DNA from 2 places in the Streptomyces rubradiris genome. Region 2 is predicted to be linked to the other one. Evidence: predicted binding sites of a transcription regulator. Region 2 holds the regulator's gene; the other holds the start of a gene.
The links. Region 2 encodes HspR, which represses chaperone genes until heat shock. Its sites were predicted from a motif close to TTGAGNNNNNNNNNCTCAA; they were not measured.
Positions count from the first base shown of each region.

Region 1: the regulator HspR is predicted to act here: its motif matches at 3,766-3,784, upstream of lon (endopeptidase La).

Region 1 covers NZ_BNEA01000015.1:2,747,718-2,755,145, forward strand. Annotated here, with positions in the region: gene Srubr_RS25230 (SpoIIE family protein phosphatase) at 1-1,222, shown strand, start outside; gene lon (endopeptidase La) at 1,305-3,743, opposite strand; gene Srubr_RS25240 (spermine/spermidine synthase domain-containing protein) at 3,992-4,669, shown strand; gene Srubr_RS25245 (response regulator transcription factor) at 4,796-5,536, shown strand; gene Srubr_RS25250 (HAMP domain-containing sensor histidine kinase) at 5,533-6,657, shown strand; gene Srubr_RS25255 (multifunctional oxoglutarate decarboxylase/oxoglutarate dehydrogenase thiamine pyrophosphate-binding subunit/dihydrolipoyllysine-residue succinyltransferase subunit) at 6,959-7,428, shown strand, end outside.
Region 2 covers NZ_BNEA01000015.1:3,825,509-3,832,936, forward strand. Annotated here, with positions in the region: gene Srubr_RS30160 (helix-turn-helix transcriptional regulator) at 1-1,036, opposite strand, end outside; gene Srubr_RS30165 (sugar ABC transporter substrate-binding protein) at 1,244-2,350, opposite strand; gene Srubr_RS30170 (heat shock protein transcriptional repressor HspR) at 2,720-3,187, opposite strand; gene dnaJ (molecular chaperone DnaJ) at 3,193-4,359, opposite strand; gene grpE (nucleotide exchange factor GrpE) at 4,393-5,064, opposite strand; gene dnaK (molecular chaperone DnaK) at 5,061-6,896, opposite strand; gene Srubr_RS30190 (MraY family glycosyltransferase) at 6,991-7,428, opposite strand, start outside.

The DNA.
Region 1 (7,428 bases), 1.1 Mb from region 2:
GCGGCGGGAGCGGTTCGGGCCGGAGGACGTACGGCTCGCCGAGGAGTTCACCGCCAAGGCCGCCGCCTGCATCGAACAGGCCCGCGCCGAGGCCCCGGCCCCCGACACCGCGCCCCTGCGGCACGGCCTGCTGCCGCATCCGCTGCCCGACCAGGCCGCCCTGGAGATCACCACCCGCTGTCTGCCGGCCGCGGGCGGGACCGGTCCGGGCGGCGAGTGGTTCGACGTGATCCCGCTGTCGGGGGCGCGGGTGGCGCTCGTCGCGGGCGACGCGGCGGGCCGCGGCATCCGCGCCTCGGCCACCGTGGGCCGGCTGCGCACGGCGGTGCGCACCCTGGCCGACGTGGACCTGCCCGCCGACGAGCTGCTCGCCCACCTGGACGACCTGGTGCTGCGGCTGGCGGCCGACGAGAGCAGCGCGGACCCGGCCACCGAGACCGCCGGCGGCATCGGCACCACCTGCCTGTACGCCGTCTACGACCCCGTATCGCGCCGGTGCGCGGCGGCCCGGGCCGGGCACCCGGCGCCCGCCGTGGTCACCCCCGACGGCGCCGTCCGCGTCCTCGACGTGCCCGCCGGGCCGCCGCTGGGGCTGGGCGGGCCGCCCTTCGAGGCGGTCGAGACGGAGCTGCCCGAGGGCAGCCTGCTGGCGCTGTGCGCGAACGGGCCGTCCGAGCCCGACGGCCGGGCCGTCGGCCGGGCCCTGGACGGGGTGTACGGCGCACCGGACCGTCCGGCGCCGTCGCTGGACTCGGTGTGCGACCGGGTCCTCACCGGGCTGGCCGGCCCCCGCCCGGACGACCACGTCTCCCTGCTGCTGGCCCGTACCCGGGCCCTGCCCGAGGACCGGGTGGCCTGCTGGGAGCTGGAGCACGAGCCGACCGTCGTCTCCCTGGCCCGCCGGTACGTGGAGGAGCAGCTGTCCGCCTGGGACCTCCAGGAGGCCGCGTTCACCACCGAGCTGATCGTCAGCGAACTGGTCACCAACGCCATCCGCTACGGCCGCCCGCCCGTCCGGCTCCGGCTGCTGCGCCCGGGCGCCGGCCTGATCTGCGAGGTGTACGACGCCAGCGGCAGCACCCCGCACATGCGCCGGGCCCGGATCTTCGACGAGGGCGGCCGGGGGCTGCTGCTGGTCGCGCAGCTCGCCGAGCGCTGGGGCACCCGGCACGAGCGGACCGGCAAGACGGTGTGGGCGGAGCAGACCCCGGCCGCGCTCTGAGAGGGAAACAGCGGGTACAGGGTGTGGCGGAGGCCCGGGCCTCCCTCACGGAACCCGGGCCCCGCCCTTCCCGTGGCGTCCGTCACGCCGCCGCGGGAACCGCCGGCTCCACGCCGTCCGCGGCCGGCGCGAGCGCCAGCTCCAGGACCTGGCGGACGTCGGTGACGGCGTGGACGTCGAGCTTGTCCAGCACCTCGGCCGGCACGTCGTCCAGGTCGGGCTCGTTGCGCTTGGGGATGATCACGGTGGTCACCCCGGCGCGGTGGGCGGCGAGCAGCTTCTGCTTCACGCCGCCGATGGGCAGGACCCGGCCGGTCAGCGAGACCTCGCCGGTCATCGCCACATCCGTGCGGACCAGCCGGCCCGACAGCAGCGAGGCGAGGGCCGTGGTCATCGTGATGCCCGCGCTGGGGCCGTCCTTGGGCACCGCGCCCGCCGGGAAGTGGATGTGCACGCCCCGGTCCTTCAGGTCGGCCACCGGCAGTTCCAGTTCGGCGCCGTGGCTGCGCAGGAAGCTCAGCGCGATCTGCGCCGACTCCTTCATCACGTCACCCAGCTGGCCGGTCAGGGTCAGGCCCGCCGCGCCCGTCTCCGGGTCGGCCAGGGACGCCTCCACGTAGAGCACGTCGCCGCCGGCGCCGGTGACCGCGAGACCGGTCGCCACGCCGGGCACCGCCGTACGGCGCTCGGCCGGGTCCTGCGCGGACTCGGGCACGTGGTGCGGCCGGCCGATCAGGTCGCGCAGATCGCCGTCGGTGACGGTGAACGGCAGCTCCCGCTCGCCCAGTTCGTGCTGAGCGGCGATCTTGCGCAGCAGGCGCGCGATCGAGCGCTCCAGGGTGCGCACGCCCGCCTCGCGCGTGTACTCGCCGGCCAGCTTGCGCAGGGCGCTCTCCTCCAGGGTGACCTCGTCCCGGTCCAGGCCGGCCCGCTCCAGCTGGCGCGGGAGCAGGTGGTCGCGGGCGATGACGACCTTCTCGTCCTCGGTGTAGCCGTCCAGGCGGACGATCTCCATGCGGTCGGCGAGGGCCTCCGGGATGGCCTCCAGGACGTTGGCGGTGGCGAGGAAGACCACGTCGGAGAGGTCCAGCTCGACCTCCAGGTAGTGGTCGCGGAAGGTGTGGTTCTGCGCCGGGTCGAGGACTTCGAGCAGGGCGGCGGCCGGGTCGCCCCGGAAGTCGGAGCCCACCTTGTCGATCTCGTCCAGCAGGATCACCGGGTTCATCGACCCGGCCTCCTTGACGGCGCGCACGATCCGGCCGGGCAGCGCACCCACGTACGTACGGCGGTGGCCGCGGATCTCGGCCTCGTCCCGGACGCCGCCGAGGGCGACCCGGACGAACTTGCGGCCCATGGCGTGCGCGACGGACTCGCCGAGGCTGGTCTTGCCGACGCCGGGCGGGCCGACGAGGGCCAGCACCGCGCCGCCGCGCCGCCCGCCGACGACGCCCAGGCCCCGGTCGGCGCGCCGCTTGCGCACGGCCAGGTACTCGGTGATGCGTTCCTTGACGTCCTCCAGGCCCGCGTGCTCGGCGTCGAGCACGGCCTTGGCACCCCGGATGTCGTACGCGGAAGCGCTGTCATCGGTTCGCTCGTTCCACGGCATCTCCAGGACGGTGTCCAGCCAGGTGCGGATCCAGGAGCCCTCGGGCGACTGGTCGGAGGCGCGCTCCAGCTTGTCGACCTCCTTCAGGGCGGCCTCGCGGACCTTCTCCGGCAGGTCGGCGGCCTCCACACGGGCGCGGTAGTCGTCGGACTCCTCGGCCGCGTCCTTGGAGTTCTCCCCGTTCAGCTCGCGCAGTTCCTTGCGCACGGCCTCCAGCTGACGGCGCAGCAGGAACTCGCGCTGCTGCTTGTCGACGCCTTCCTGGACGTCCTTGGCGATGGTCTCGGCCACCTCCTGCTCGGCGAGGTGGTCGCGCAGCTGCTGGGTGGCGAGGCGGAGGCGGGCCACCGGGTCGGCGGTCTCCAGCAGTTCGACCTTCTGCTCGGTGGACAGGAAGGGCGAGTAGCCGGAGTTGTCGGCCAGCGCGGAGACGTCGTCGATGGCCTGGACGCGGTCCACGACCTGCCAGGCGCCGCGCTTGCGCAGCCAGCTGGTGGCGAGCGCCTTGTACTCCTTGACGAGTTCGGCGACCTGACCCGGCAGCGGGTCCGGCACGCTCTCCTCGACGCCGGCGCCCTCGACCCAGAGCGCGGCGCCCGGTCCGGTGGTGCCGGCGCCGATGCGGACCCGGCTCCGGCCGCGGATCAGGGCCCCGGGGTCACCGTCGGCCAGCCGGCCCACCTGCTCCACCGTGCCGAGGACGCCCGTCTTGGCGTACGTGCCGTCGACCCGAGGCACCAGCAGCACCTTGGGCTTGCCGGGTTCGGAGCGGGCGGCGGCCTGCGCGGCCTCCACCGCGGCCCGCACCTCGGCGTCGCTCAGGTCCAGCGGAACCACCATGCCGGGCAGTACCACTTCGTCGTCGAGCGGCAGCACGGGCAGGGTCAGCGTGAACGCCGGTGACTCAGCAGCCATGATCTCCCCTTAGGCAGTCAACTTGAGCTATGCCGACTCAATGTTCCGGCGGAGCCGATTGTTCCCGGAGACTTGTTCGCTCTGAGCGATCAGTTGCTCCCACCGGCGCACCCGGGGCCTCGGCGGTGAGGACCGGTCGGCCCCACACCCGTCGGCCGCCCCGCCCGCCCTCGCCGTGGACCACTCGTCCGTGGGCGTCCTGTCCAATTCCCGTGACCATCGGGCCCTGTTCGAGCAGGATGGGGGACATGACTGCCGTGTACGACACCCCCGTGGTCCTGGATCGACGCGAAGGCCCGTACGGCGAGGTGGTGCTGCGCAGGCACGGTGCGCTCCTGCAGATCATCGCCAACGGCTGCTTCCTGATGGACACCTCCGACGGCCGCTCGGAGCGGCTGCTGGTCGACGCCGCCCGTGACGCGCTGGACGGGCGCGCGGCCCCGGCGGTGCTGATCGGGGGGCTGGGCGTGGGCTTCTCGCTCGCACACGCCGCCGCCGATCCGAGGTGGGGCCGGATCACCGTGGTCGAACGCGAGCCCGCCGTCATCGACTGGCACCAAGGCGGCCCGCTCGCCGAGATCTCCGCCGGCGCCCTCGCCGACCCCCGCACCACGATCGTCCGATCCGACCTCGTCGCGTACGTCAATGAGACATCCGACACGTTCGACGCGCTCTGCCTCGACATCGACAACGGCCCCGGCTGGACCGTCACCGAGGACAACGACAGCCTCTATTCACCGGCCGGACTGGCGGCCTGCGCAAGGGTGTTGAGGCCCGGCGGAGTGCTCGCGGTGTGGTCCGCCGAACCCTCTCCGGAATTTGAAGGAACCTTGCGGAATGCCGGGTTCCAGCGGGTGCGTACCGAAGAGGTGCCCGTTGCCCGGGGCGTTCCCGACGCCGTCCACCTCGCCGTCCGACCTGGATAGCGACAGCGCGGTGAGTCCCCGTAATGTGCTGCCCTGACGCGGATCATTCAGCCGATCGGGCAAGCGTCGGACGCAGACATGGGATCACCCCACGGATTCCGGAAAGCAACACAACAGGGGCGGGCGATGGAGCAGACACACACCTCCCAGAGCGGCGCGGCGACGACCACCCCGGGCGCACAGCGCCGGGTGCTGGTCGTCGAGGACGACCCCACGATCGTCGACGCCATCGCGGCCCGGCTCCGTGCCGAGGGATTCCTGGTGCAGACGGCGGCCGACGGTCCGGCCGCCGTCGACACGGCCGAGGCCTGGCAGCCCGACCTGCTGATCCTCGACATCATGCTGCCCGGCTTCGACGGCCTGGAGGTGTGCCGGCGGGTGCAGGCGCAACGGCCGGTGCCGGTGCTGATGCTGACCGCGCGGGACGACGAGACGGACATGCTGGTCGGGCTCGGCGTGGGCGCCGACGACTACATGACCAAGCCGTTCTCCATGCGTGAGCTGGCGGCCCGGGTGCATGTGCTGCTGCGCCGGGTGGAGCGGGCCGCGCTGGCCGCCGCCACGCCCCGCACCGGCATCCTGCGCCTCGGCGAGCTGGAGATCGACCACGCCCAGCGCCGGGTGCGGGTGAAGTCCGAGGACGTCCACCTGACGCCGACCGAGTTCGACCTGCTGGTGTGCCTGGCGAACACCCCGCGCGCGGTGCTCTCCCGGGAGCAGTTGCTGGCCGAGGTGTGGGACTGGGCGGACGCCTCCGGCACCCGCACGGTCGACAGCCACATCAAGGCGCTGCGCCGCAAGATCGGCGCGGAGCGGATCCGGACCGTGCACGGCGTGGGCTACGCGCTGGAGACACCGACCCTGTGAGCGGCAGCGGGCGCCAGGCCGCACGGAGGAGCCCCGGGGCCCTCGGCGAGGAACCCTGGGGCGGCGTGCGCCCGTTCTCGATCAAGACCAAGCTGGGTGCGCTGGTCGTCATCGCGGTGCTCATCACCACCGGCCTGTCGCTCGTCGCGGTGCACACCCAGACGGAGCTGCGCTTCATCACGGTCTTCTCGATGATCGCCACCCTGCTCATCACCCAGTTCGTGGCGCACTCGCTGACCATGCCGCTGGACGAGATGAACACGGTGGCCCGCTCCATATCGCAGGGCGACTACACGCGCCGGGTGCGGGAGAACCGCCGCGACGAACTCGGCGACCTGGCGCAGACGATCAACGTCATGGCCGACGAGCTGGAGGCCCAGGACAACCAGCGCAAGGAGCTGGTGGCGAACGTCTCGCACGAGCTGCGCACCCCGATCGCCGGGCTGCGCGCGGTGCTGGAGAACATCGTCGACGGGGTCACCGAGGCCGATCCGGAGACCATGCGGACGGCCCTGAAGCAGACCGAGCGGCTGGGCCGCCTGGTGGAGACCCTGCTGGACCTGTCCCGGCTGGACAACGGCGTGGTGCCGCTGAAGGCGCGCCGGTTCGAGGTGTGGCCGTACCTGTCGGGCGTGCTGAAGGAGGCCAACATGGTCGCCTCCGTGCGCGCGGGCATCGCCTCCGGCTCGGGCAGCCACACCCGCACCGACGTCCATCTGCACCTGGACGTCTCGCCGCCGGAGCTGACCGCCCACGCGGACCCCGAGCGCATCCACCAGGTCGTCGCCAACCTGATCGACAACGCGGTCAAACACAGCCCGCCGCACGGCCGGGTGACCGTGAAGGCGCGGCGCGGGCCGCAGCCGGAGTCACTGGTGCTGGAGGTCCTGGACGAGGGCCCGGGCATCCCCCGGTCCGAGTGGCACCGGGTGTTCGAGCGGTTCAACCGGGGCGCGGTCACCCGGCCGCACGGCCCGGGCAGCGACGGCGGCACCGGGCTCGGCCTGGCGATCGCCCGGTGGGCGGTGGATCTGCACGGCGGCCGGATCGGGGTGGCCGAATCCGAGCGTGGCTGCCGGATCATCGTCACTCTTCCGGGACTGACTTCCCTGACGAGTTGACGTAGGGTCCGAACCGGAAGCACAAGATCCACGACGGTCCCCGGCGGGTTCGCGCGGCAGGACACGTGTGATCGGCGCAGGCCCGGGCACCCGCCTGACGACGGCGGCGGCGGGCCCCGCCGGTGCACCCTCTCACCTGCGGAACCACGCTTGTTTCCCGCCATATCAAGCCCCGAAACAAGATTTCCGATGTGACTTACGCGACGATGACCTTGCCCGACCTGACCTTCCCGGCCATGGAGGCGTAGCCTTTATTCCCGCTGTCCATCACCTTGTGAAGCGGAAGAGGGCGGTTGCCGCCGTGTCGCCACAGTCCCCCAGTAACTCATCGAGTCTCTCCACCGACGACCAAGCCGGGAAGAACCCCGCAGCCGCGTTCGGTGCGAACGAATGGCTCGTCGACGAGATCTATCAGCAGTACCTCCAGGACCCGAACTCCGTAGACCGCGCCTGGTGGGACTTCTTCGCCGATTACAAGCCGGGGGCTCCTGCCACCCCGGCCCCGGCGGGTGCCGCGGCCACCGGGTCCGCGCAGACCACCACGGCCCCGCAGGCACCCGCGGCCCCGGCCCCCCAGGCCGCCGCCCCGGCCCCGAAGCCCGCCGCGGCCCCCGCTCAGGCCCCGGCCCCCGCGGCTCCCGCCGCCCCCGCGGCGAAGGCCGCCCCGGCCAAGCCGGCGCAACCCGCACAGGCGCCCGCTCAGCCGAAGCCCAAGGCCGAACCGGCGAAGGAGGCCCCCGAGGGCCCCGAGCTGGTCACGCTGCGCGGCCC
Region 2 (7,428 bases):
CCGCCGGGGGTTCCGGGTCCGCGCCGGCCATCGCCCCGGCCGGCCGGGGCGGACGGTGCCCGTCCAGGCCCACCTGGGCGATGCGCACACCGAGCTGGGTGCGGCTGGCCGCGCCCAGGGTCTCCGACAGCCGGGCGATGTGCGCCCGGCAGGTACGCACGCTGATGCCCAGCCGCTCGGCGATCACCGCGTCCTGGTGGCCCTCCGCCAGCAGCGCGGCGATGGACTGCTCCCGGTGCGAGATCCCCTCGATGCCGGTGTCCGGCAGCGGCGCCGTCAGCGGGATGGCCAGCCGCCACAGCCGCTCGAAGACCGTCACCAGGTACTCCACGAGCGCCGGGTGGCGCAGCTCCAGGGCCATCGTGCGGTCGGCGTTGGCGGGGATGAAGGCCACCGTGCGGTCGAAGAGGATCAGCCGGTCGATGACCTCGTCCAGGGTCCGGGCCTCCACCGTGTCGCCCATCAGCTCCAGGTAGTTCAGCAGCCCCTGCCCGTGCCGCGCCACGTGCGTGTACAGGTCGCGCATGCGCACGCCCCGGCCGCGCAGCGCCAGCGCCCGGTGCAGGCCCTCGGTGAGTTCCGCCTCCCGCCGGATGCCGCCGGGCTGCACGGTGAGCACCTCGGTGGTGCACGCCTCGGTCGCCTCGTCCATCGCGGTCTGGATGCGGGCCAGCCCGTCCAGGACCCGGATGGCGCTGCCCTCGGCCGGTGCCGCCAGGGCGTCGCGCTGCCGGCCCAGGCCCGCGTACCACTCGAAAGCGGACACCGCGGAGCCCACCCGCCGCTGGCTCGCGCTGACCTCGTCGTAGACCCCGCGCAGCAGCCGGGTCATGACCTCCTGCGGGGAGGTCGGCACCAGCCAGTCCATGTCGTCGGGGTCGGGGTGCAGCAGCGCCAGGTCCAGCAGGCAGGGCACGGGCCCGGCGTCCGAGCGCGGCACCCGCCCCCGGCGCACGGCACGGGAGTACACCCGATCCCCGGCCTCACACAGCCGGTCGGCACCGTGAGGATGCTCCTCCGCCCCGTGCCCGGCCATCGCCCATTTCACCCCCGGTGTGCTGCCACTTCCGCAGCGCAACTATGCGCGGCGCCGACCGGCTCCGCAACACGGGTGCCCCGACGGCGCCACCCAAGTGATCCCGGTCCGCCCGGGTTTGGGGGGGTGCCCGGCCATCACATCACACCGGGGTGGCGAGGGCGGCGCACCGGTGGCTCCGGCACCGCCGGACACGCACCGGACCGGTCACTTCAGCCCGATCGCCGCGCAGGCCGTCTTGTACCTGGCGGTGCAGATGTCACCGGCCGAGTAGATGCCGTCCGCGATGACCGTGTCCTTGATGGTGTCCTTGGTCAGCGCGCTCACCTGGAGCAGCCGCGCCGGGATGTCCTTGGTGGTGGGGCTGTCCACCCGGTCCCGGGTGAGGGCGTCGAACTGGATGCCCTTGCCCTGGATGCGCATGACGGCCATCTGCGCGGCGGCCTCGGCCTCGTCCGGGTAGGACTTGTAGACGCTCATGTACTGCTCGCCGGCCACGACCCGCTGCACCGCGTCCAGGTCGGCGTCCTGGCCGGTGACCGGGGGCAGGCTGGTGACGCCCGCCGCCTTCAGGGCCTTGATGACACCGCCCGCCATGCCGTCGTTGGCCGAGTAGACACCGGCGATGCCGGCCTTGCCGAGCTTGGCGATCGCCTTGGCCATGTTCGCCTCGGCGTTCTCCGGCTTCCAGTCCGTGGTGTCGTAGCTGTCGGCGATCGTCACCTTGCCGTTCAGCTCGGAGAGCGCGCCCTGCTTGAACTGCTTGGCGTTGGGGTCGGTGGGCGAGCCGTTCATCATCACGATCTTGTCGGAGGTGTCGGCGGTCGAGCCCAGCGCCTCCAGCAGGGTCCGGCCCTGCACCTCGCCGACCAGCTCGTTGTCGAAGGAGACGTAGGCGTCGATCGGCCCCTCGGCCAGGCGGTCGTAGGCGATGACCGGGATGCCGGCGTCCTTGGCCTTCTGCACCTCGCCGGCGATGGCGTGCGCGTCCACGGCGTCCAGCAGGATGACGTCGGCCTTGGCGTCGATCATGTTGCGCAGCTGCTCGGCCTGGCGGGCGGCGCTCGCCTCGGCGTTGGCGTACTCGACCTTGCCCTTGTCGTGGGTGAGTTCGGCGACCTTGCGCTTGATGATGGGGTAGTCGAACTTGTCGTAGCGGGTGTTCGCCTTCTCCGGCAGCAGCAGGCCCACGGTGATGTCGTCGCCCTTGGTCGGGCTCGCGCTCGCCCCGTCCTCCGTCGCGTTCAGCACGCCGCAGCCGGCGAGCGAGAGGGTCATCGTGGAGGCGGCCACGGACATGGCGATACGACGCATTCGGGGGCTCACTTCAGGTGTGGTACGGAGGGGTACTGCGCTACGACCAGATGTCTGAAAAGACAACGCGCAGCGCCCACCCGGCGTCAAGAAAAATCACTTAACGAGTGCGCAACACCACGCTCGGCTGACCCTGTGAAGGTCACGCGAAACCGCCTGCAAAGGCCCTTTACCCACCCTCCATCTCAAGGAAGTTCACGCGGCGGACCAGATCCGCACAACCGGCCCGGTTCACCACGAGTGGTGATCACCGGCGGCCCCGGGCCGGGCTCCGGACCGGTCAGGAGAACGAATGATTCCGGCCAGCGCGCCGGACAACGCGAAAGGGGCCCGGTACACACCGGGCCCCTCTCCACGCGCTGTACGCGTTCAGTCCTGCTGCTGCCGCTTGGGCCGCCACACCACCAGCGCGCTGGTCTGCTGGACCTCCTGGTACGGCACCAGATCGCGCCGGTAGGAGGCGTGCACCGCGGCCTCGCGCTGCCGCATCGCCGCCGCCGCGCCGTCCAGGGCCGCCTCCAGCTCCGCGACCCGGGACTGGAGCGCGGCGACCTGGTTCTCCAGCTCGATGATCCGCTTGATACCGGCCAGGTTGATGCCCTCGTCCTGCGACAACTGCTGCACCTGGCGGAGCAGTTCGATGTCACGGGCCGAGTAGCGCCGGCCCCGGCCGGCGGTGCGGTCGGGGGAGACCAGGCCCAGGCGGTCGTACTGGCGCAGCGTCTGCGGGTGGAGTCCGGAGAGCTGGGCCGCCACCGAGATGACGTAGACCGGGGTCTCGTCGGTCAGTTCGTACGGTGAGAAACCCCCGCGCTGGCGGGGACGACGGCCATCCATCTCTCTCAAGCTCCCTTCGCGGCCTCGAACAGCTCCGCCCGCGGGTCCTCGCCCGCGGTCGCCTCGCGATACGCCTCCAGCGCGTCACGAGCCTTCCCCGACAGGTCCTCGGGAACACGCACCTCCACGGTGACCAGCAGATCGCCGCGGGTGCCGTCCTTGCGGACCGCGCCCTTGCCCCGGGCCCGCATCGTACGGCCGTTCGGGGTGCCCGGGGGCAGTTTCAGGGTGACGGGCGGGCCGCCGAGGGTCGGCACCCGCACCTCGCCGCCGAGGGCCGCCTCGGGATACGTCACCGGCACGGTGACGGTGAGGTTGTCGCCCTTGCGCCCGAACACCGGGTGCTCCCGGACGTGGACGACCACGTACAGATCGCCGGCCGGGCCGCCCCGCTCGCCGGGCGCGCCCTTGCCGCGCAGCCGGATGCGCTGGCCGTCGGTCACCCCCGCGGGGATGCGGACCTGCATCGTCCGCGACGACTTGGCGCGCCCGCTGCCCTTGCACTCCTCGCAGGGGTGCTCGGCGATCAGGCCGCGGCCCTTGCAGTCGGGGCAGGGGTCGGTGAGCGAGAAGCCGCCGCCGGAGCCCCGCGCGACCTGTCCGGTGCCGACGCAGGTCGGGCACACGCGCGGTGTGCCGTTCTTGTCGCCGGTGCCCGAACAGGCCTTGCAGGGCGCCTGGGAGGACATCCGCAGCGGCACCGTGGCGCCCTCGATGGCCTCCGTGAAGCTCAGCGTCACCTCGGACTCGACGTCCTGGCCGCGCCGGGGCTGGGTCCGCGGACCCGCGGCGCCGCCCCGGTTGAACAAGCCCCCGAAGACGTCACCGATGCCGCCGCCGAAGCCTCCGCCCTGGGCGGCGCCGCCGAACAGGTCGCCCAGGTCGAAGTTGAAGGAGCCGCCGGCCGCGCCCGGTCCGGGGCGGAAGCCGCCGTTTCCGAACAGCGCGCGCGCCTCGTCGTACTCCTTGCGCTTCTTGGGGTCGCCGAGGACGTCGTTCGCCTCGGAGATCTCCTTGAAGCGCTCCTCGGCCTTGGCGTTGCCCTTGTTGGCGTCCGGGTGGAACTCGCGGGCGAGCTTCCGGTACGCCTTCTTGATCTCGGCCTCGGTGGCGTCCTTGGGGACGCCGAGGACCTTGTAGTAGTCCTTCTCGATGAAGTCCTTGGTGCTCATCCCCGACGTCCCTCCTTCCCCTGTGCCGTCACGTCAGCCCTCGTCCGGGCCACCGTTCTCCTTGTCGCCGTCCGCCGCGGTCTTCTCCTCGGCGGCGTCCTCCGCCTGGTCCGCCTTGACGGTCTGCGCGCCGGGCTGCGGCTCGGCCACGGCCACCCGCGCGGGGCGGATGGTGCGCTCGCCGATGCGATACCCCGGCTGGAGGATCGCCACGCAGGTCGTCTCCGTGACGTCCGGCGCGTAGCTGTGCATCAGGGCCTCGTGGATGGTCGGGTCGAAGGGCTCGCCCTCCTTGCCGAACTGCTGCAGGCCCATCTTGGCCGCGACGGTCTCCAGCGACTCGGCCACCGACTTGAAGCCGCCGACCAGTTCGCCGTGTTCCCGGGCCCGGCCGATGTCGTCGAGCACCGGGAGCAGCTCGGTCAGGAGGTTCGCCACGGCGATCTCCTTGACCGCGGCCCGGTCGCGCTCGACGCGGCGGCGGTAGTTCTGGTACTCGGCCTGGAGGCGCTGGAGGTCCGCCGTGCGCTCGCTGAGCGCCGTACGCACCTGGTCCAGCTGGGCGACCAGCCCGGCGTTCTCTGCGTTCCCGTCCCCGGCCGGGGCCGCCCCCTCCTCGGAGGCGGCCTTCGGCTCGGCGTCGTCGGAGGTGGCGCCGGAGGGGACGTCGGGCTTCTCCTCGAAGCCCGGGGTCTCCTCCGTCACGCGGCACCGTCCTTGCGCTCGTCGTCCACGATCTCGGCGTCCACGACGTCGTCGTCCTTGGCGTCACCGGCGGGGGCGCCGCCGGCGGCCTGGGCGCCCTGGGCGTCGGCGTACAGGGCCTGGCCCAGCTTCTGCGAGACGGCCGCGACCTTCTCGGTGGCGGTGCGGATCTCGGCGGTGTCCTCGCCCTTGAGCTTCTCCTTCAGCTCGGCGACGGCGGACTCCACCTCGGTCTTGACCTCGCCGGGGACCTTGTCCTCGTTGTCCTTGAGGAACTTCTCGGTCTGGTAGACGAGCTGCTCGCCCTGGTTGCGGGTCTCGGCGGCCTCGCGGCGCTTGTGGTCCTCCTCCGCGTAGCGCTCGGCCTCCTCGCGCATGCGGTCGACCTCTTCCTTGGGGAGCGAGGAGCCGCCGGTGACGGTCATCTTCTGCTCCTTGCCGGTGCCGAGGTCCTTCGCCGTGACGTGCATGATGCCGTTGGCGTCGATGTCGAAGGAGACCTCGATCTGCGGGACGCCGCGCGGCGCCGGCGGCAGACCGGTCAGCTCGAACATGCCGAGCTTCTTGTTGTACGCCGCGATCTCGCGCTCGCCCTGGTAGACCTGGATCTGCACCGACGGCTGGTTGTCCTCGGCCGTGGTGAAGATCTCCGAGCGCTTGGTCGGGATCGTGGTGTTGCGCTCGATCAGCTTGGTCATGATGCCGCCCTTGGTCTCGATGCCGAGGGACAGCGGGGTGACGTCGAGCAGCAGGACGTCCTTGACCTCGCCCTTGAGGACACCGGCCTGGAGCGAGGCGCCGATGGCGACGACCTCGTCCGGGTTCACACCCTTGTTGGCCTCCTTGCCGCCGGTCAGCTCCTTGACCAGCTCGGCGACGGCGGGCATACGGGTGGAGCCACCGACGAGCACGACGTGGTCGATGTCGTTGATGGAGATGCCGGCGTCCTTGATGACGTTGTGGAACGGCGTCTTGCAGCGCTCCAGCAGGTCGGCCGTCAGCTGCTGGAACTGGGCGCGGGTGAGCTTCTCGTCCAGGTGCAGCGGGCCCTCGGCGGACGCCGTGATGTACGGCAGGTTGATCGAGGTCTCGGTGGAGGAGGACAGCTCGATCTTGGCCTTCTCGGCGGCCTCGCGCAGGCGCTGGAGGGCCATCTTGTCCTTGGACAGGTCCACGCCGTGGCCGGACTGGAACTGCTTGACCAGGTAGTCGACGACGCGCTGGTCCCAGTCGTCACCACCGAGGTGGTTGTCGCCGTTGGTGGCCTTCACCTCGACGACGCCGTCACCGATCTCCAGCAGCGACACGTCGAAGGTGCCGCCACCGAGGTCGAAGACGAGGATCGTCTGGTCGTCCTTGTCGAGGCCGTAGGCGAGCGCCGCGGCGGTCGGCTCGTTGACGATCCGCAGGACGTTCAGACCGGCGATCTCGCCGGCCTCCTTCGTCGCCTGGCGCTCGGAGTCGTTGAAGTAGGCCGGGACGGTGATGACCGCGTCCGTGACCTTCTCGCCCAGGTAGGCCTCGGCGTCCCGCTTCAGCTTCTGCAGGATGAACGCGGAGATCTGCTGCGGGTTGAAGTCCTTCCCGTCCAGCCCGATCTTCCAGTCGGTGCCCATGTGGCGCTTGACGGACCGGATGGTCCGGTCGACGTTGGTGACCGCCTGGCGCTTGGCCACCTCGCCGACGAGCACCTCGCCGTTCTTGGCGAAGGCGACGACGGACGGCGTGGTCCTGGCACCCTCGGCGTTGGTGATGACGGTGGGCTCGCCGCCCTCCAGAACGCTGACGACGGAGTTAGTCGTGCCCAGGTCGATGCCGACCGCACGTGCCATGGTTGATTCCTCCAGCTGACTTGAGTGGAACAGGCTCAAGTGTGCCCGAGGAGACCCGCGGGGTCAACAGACCTGAGTCAATCAGGCTCAACTCTTATCCGCTCCTTACACGCAACGGCCCGCTGACCTGCGTAGACGCCGTGCGTTGAGGTGGCGGCACAGGCATCCGAAGGAGTACGAGGACGATCACGGTGACGGCGACCGCGCCGGCCACCCAGAGCGCGGCACCCTCCCCCGTCCACCCCGCGTGCACCAGTACCCCCACGAGCACGGAGGAGAACGAGGCGGCCCCCAGCAGCACGACCGACCCCGGCGGGGTGAGCCCGAGCCGGCGCAGCCGGTGCGCGAGGTGGTCCGGGCCGCGCCGCAGCAGCGGGCGCCGGGCGGTGGTCCGGGCGAGCACCACGAGCAGGGCGTCGGCGACGGCGACGGCACCCAGGCAGAACACCACCGCCGCGCTCGGGCCGAGCGCGTACCCCGCGCGCGTGAAGACGACGGCGGAGGACAGCACGAACCCGGTGAACAGCGAACC